One region of the Serratia sp. TSO36 genome, then DNA from elsewhere that is predicted to be linked to it. Evidence: predicted binding sites of a transcription regulator. Region 1 holds the regulator's gene; the other holds the start of a gene.

Region 1 (2,201 bases):
TGGGTGCTTTATCGCCGGCGTTGCCGTCCATCAGCACCTGGTGGCCGGAGGCCGATTCACCCAAAAACGTTAACCCTTCCACCCATTTAACTCTTGCCTGCATTCTGGTCACTCCGGTTGATTTCTTAAAATCAGAGTACGCTTTCGCATAGAAACAGGCAACGTAACCTGATGCTAATCATGCTGAAGCGAGACAACACGAGACACCCGCCTTACTCTGTGCTACAAACAGAGCCGCAATAAATCTTTCCGGGACACTGAATTTCAGGGAAACGCCCAGAGAAAGGCTCCTTTACCGGTATGTTAACAGAATGTAGCTTGCAGCGCTTACGGCAAGTTAATATGCTAGAGCGACAGCGTATTTTTATGACACGCCTCAAAACTTGCCGGTAGCCCTCGCTCATGATTGCGGCTACAGGCGGGTTTTACAGGGAACTCTGACCCCTGTGACACAAGGCAGCGATAACAACAGAGGATAACAGCGAATGGTTCTCGGCAAACCGCAAACAGACCCTACTCTCGAATGGTTCCTGTCTCATTGCCATATCCACAAATATCCATCGAAGAGTACGCTGATTCACCAAGGTGAAAAGGCCGAAACGCTTTACTACATCGTGAAAGGCTCCGTCGCGGTGCTGATCAAGGATGAAGAAGGTAAAGAGATGATCCTGTCCTACCTCAACCAGGGGGATTTCATCGGCGAGCTCGGATTGTTCGAAGAAGGCCAGGAGCGCAGCGCCTGGGTTCGCGCGAAAACCGCCTGTGAAGTGGCCGAAATTTCCTACAAGAAATTCCGCCAGCTGATCCAGGTGAACCCGGACATCCTGATGCGTCTGTCCGCCCAAATGGCGAGCCGCCTGCAGGTCACCTCCGAAAAAGTGGGCAACCTCGCCTTCCTGGACGTGACCGGCCGCATCGCGCAAACCCTGCTGAATCTGGCGAAGCAACCCGACGCCATGACTCACCCGGACGGCATGCAGATCAAGATCACCCGTCAGGAGATCGGCCAGATCGTCGGCTGCTCGCGCGAAACCGTTGGCCGTATTCTGAAAATGCTGGAAGATCAAAACCTGATTTCCGCCCACGGCAAAACCATTGTCGTCTACGGCACCCGTTAATCCCTGAAGAAACGGCGCAATCTGCGCCGTTTTTTTATCTGCTCTCTGCCATGTGGCGCCGCCTGATCTACCACCCGGAAATCAACTACGCACTGCGACAAACGCTGGTGTTGTGCCTGCCGGTGCTGTTCGGCTTGTTGATAGGCCAGCTGCAGCTCGGCCTGATGTTCTCTCTGGTGCCCGCCTGCTGCAATATCGCCGGTCTGGACACGCCGCATAAGCGCTTCTTTAAACGGCTGGTGGTTGGCGGCTCGCTGTTCGCCTTCAGCAGCGTGCTGCTGCAACAAGCCCTACTGTGGCACGTGCCGCTGCCGGCTCTGATGCTGGGCCTGGCGCTGCTGCTCGGCGTCACCGGTGAAATCAGCCCGCTGCACGCCCGGCTGTTGCCGGCGGCGCTGGTGGCCGCCATCTTCGCCCTCAGCACGGCCGGCACGGTGCCCATCTGGCAGGCGCCGCTGCTGTACGCCATCGGCACCGTCTGGTACGGCTTATTCACCTGGTTCTGGTTCAAGCTGTGGAAAGAGCAGCCGATGCGCGAGACGCTGAGCCAGCTCTACCTGGAACTGGCAGACTATTTCGAGGCCAAATACTCGCTGCTGACCCAGCACACCGATCCGCAAACCGCGCTGCCGCCGCTGCTGGTGCGCCAGCAAAAGGTGATGGATCTGATCAGCCTGTTGTACCAACAGCTTAATTTCCTGCCGCACGCCAACAACCTCGAGCAAAAGCGCCTGCAGCGCGCCTTTCAGGTGGCGATGGACCTGCAGGAGCACATCACCGTCAGCCTGCATCTGCCGGAGGAAGTGCAAAAACTGGTGGAGCAGAGCCAGGCCGAAGCAATCATTCGCCGCAATGCTCAGGTGATCGCCGGCCGGCTGCGCGTAGTGGCGCACGATATTCTCTATCATCAACATTCGAAGCGCTTCTCCATGGCCCACGAGCTGGCGGCGCTGGAAAAAATGGCGGCGCAGCATCCCGATAACCCGGTAGGCCAGTTTTGTTATTACCACTTCAGCCGCATCGCCCGCCTGCTTCGCACCCAGCATCCGCTGTACCGCCGCGACCTGATGCCCGGCCAGCACC
Region 2 (2,201 bases), on a different contig from region 1:
CGGCGGCAGGCTCGGGTTGAAGGCGGCGTTTTCCGCATAGCGGCCGGCGTAGATGGTGCCGTCCGCCGTTTCCAGCGCCACGCCGCTGTGGGCGTTGCTGTACGGCGCGTGGCTTCGGTTGGCTGCCGCCAGCGCCGCCTGTGCCAGCGCATCGTTCAGCGCCAGCTGATGGCCATGATCGACCTCGTCCATCAGCAGCGAGGCGACATCCAGATCTTTCGGGCCGAAGGCGTCCGGCAGATAGTCCGCCAGCGTGGCCGGCGCGCGGCCCGGCAGACGGATCTGCAGCTCGCCGCCGCTGTTCAGTTCATTCATAAACTGGCGGCAATGGCCGCACGGCGTGTAGTTGACGGTGACCGAGGCCAGCGCTTTTTCGCCGCGCAGCCAGGCGTGCGTTACCGCACTCTGTTCCGCATGCACGGATTGCTGCAGCGGCGCGCCGCTGAATTCCATATTGGCGCCGAAATAGAGGTTGCCGCTTTGCCCGCGCGCGATGGCGCCGACGTGGAAGTGCGATATCGGGGTTAACGAGCAGGCCGCCGCCAGCGGCAGCAGCGCGAATGCCAGCGCATCATCGTCCAGCCCGCAGCCTGTGCGGATCGCCGCCGCTTGCTCGGCCGTGAACATCGCTGGAAAGTCAGGCGCGTCCAGATAGGGCTGCAGGGCGGATTGCAGTGTCGCGGGCAGGGCGCTGAACGCGGTGTGAAAACGCGGGTGCATAGAAAGTCTCTCTACAGGTTAACGGGATAACATTCTAGGCAGGCCAGAGACATTAAAGTGTGATTAATGTCTCTTAATTGATGAAATTAGTGCAATGAGATACATAAATGCGAGATGTATCGCAAGTTTTACCCTGTTCAACTGAACAGGTGCAGCAGCACCGGGAACAGGAACGGTGCCAGCAGCGAGGTGATGATGCCGCAGATCACCAGCGCCAGCGAGCCGAAAGCGCCTTCCTGGTAGTCCATCTCCGCGCAGCGTGCGGTGCCCAGCGCGTGGGACGCGGTGCCCATCGCCAGGCCGCGCGCCGAGTGGGGGGTGATTTTCAACAGGTTGAACAGCGTATGGCCGAACACGGCGCCGAGGATACCGACGAAAATGACGCAGACCGCGCTGATCGCCGGAATGCCGCCGAGCGAGTCCGCGACGGCCATGGCGATCGGCGTAGTGACCGATTTCGGCAGGATAGAGGCGGCGATTTCCGGCGTGGCGCCCAGCCACAGGGCGATGGCGCCGCCGCTGATCATGGCGGTCAGGCTGCCGATGAAGCACACCGCGATAATCGATTTCCAGCGCGCGCGGATCTGGTGCAACTGCTCATACAGCGGGAAGGCCAGCGCGACGACCGCCGGCTGCAGCAGATCGTTGAGGATTTTGCTGCCCAGGAAGTAACGCTCATAGGGGATGCCGGTGAGCAGCAGCAGCGGGATGATCACCGCCATGGAAACCAGCAGCGGGTTGAGCAGCGGCATATTCAGCTTGCGCGCCAGCCAGCGCGCGGCGAAATAGACCGCCAGCGTCAGCGGCAGCGACCACCAGATTTCATGGATCATGAGTTACCCTCCGTGTCGTCGGGTTTGCCGGCGATGCGGCGCTCGCGATGAAAATAATGTGAGGTATAGCCGACCACCACCAGCACCATCAGCGTACTGATCAGGCAAGAGATAACCAGCGGGCCCAGATGCGCGACGATCTGGTCGTAGTATTTCATCACCCCGACGCCGATCGGCACGAACAGCAGCACCATGTAGCGGATCAGCAGATGGCAGCCGGGTTTAACCCATTTGGCCGGCATAATCTGGGTAGAGAGCAGGGCGAACAGCAGCAGCATGCCGAGAATGCTGCCGGGAATGGCGAACGGCAGCAGCGCCGCCAGCGCGTTGCCAACGAACAGACAAAGGTAGATGAGGAGCAGAGCCCTCAGGTATTTCCAGCATAGTGTGAGCACGTTGGCCATTGTCTTTTCCCGTTTAACCGATGCATTCATCATACAATTAAACTGTGAGCCATGCCACAGATCGCGCCATGAATTCTCGCTATGGGCGCCATGCCCGATCGGCGGGTTGACAGCCCGGAATGGCCGCTACGCGCGGATTCAGCGCGCGTCTTCGGCGGTTGCCGCAGCCTGTTCTGCCAGCCGATGGCCAAGGAAGAAAAACAGCAGGCTAAGCAGCGCGCAAACGATCAACATCACGAACATC

Evidence for each region. Region 1 encodes CRP, which controls carbon source genes, mostly activating them, when cyclic AMP is high. Its sites were predicted from a motif close to ATGTGANNNNNNTCACAT; they were not measured.
Region 2: the regulator CRP is predicted to act here: its motif matches at 778-795, upstream of cdd (cytidine deaminase).

The regions. Positions count from the first base shown of each region.
Region 1 covers NZ_JBJZOU010000026.1:50,730-52,930, forward strand. The annotation lists gene ACK3CV_RS23300 (OsmC family protein) at 1-103, opposite strand, end outside; gene crp (cAMP-activated global transcriptional regulator CRP) at 486-1,118, shown strand; gene ACK3CV_RS23310 (YccS/YhfK family putative transporter) at 1,169-2,201, shown strand, end outside.
Region 2 covers NZ_JBJZOU010000010.1:248,794-250,994, forward strand. The annotation lists gene cdd (cytidine deaminase) at 1-720, opposite strand, end outside; gene ACK3CV_RS08260 (CidB/LrgB family autolysis modulator) at 858-1,553, opposite strand; gene ACK3CV_RS08265 (CidA/LrgA family protein) at 1,550-1,957, opposite strand; gene ACK3CV_RS08270 (MFS transporter) at 2,096-2,201, opposite strand, start outside.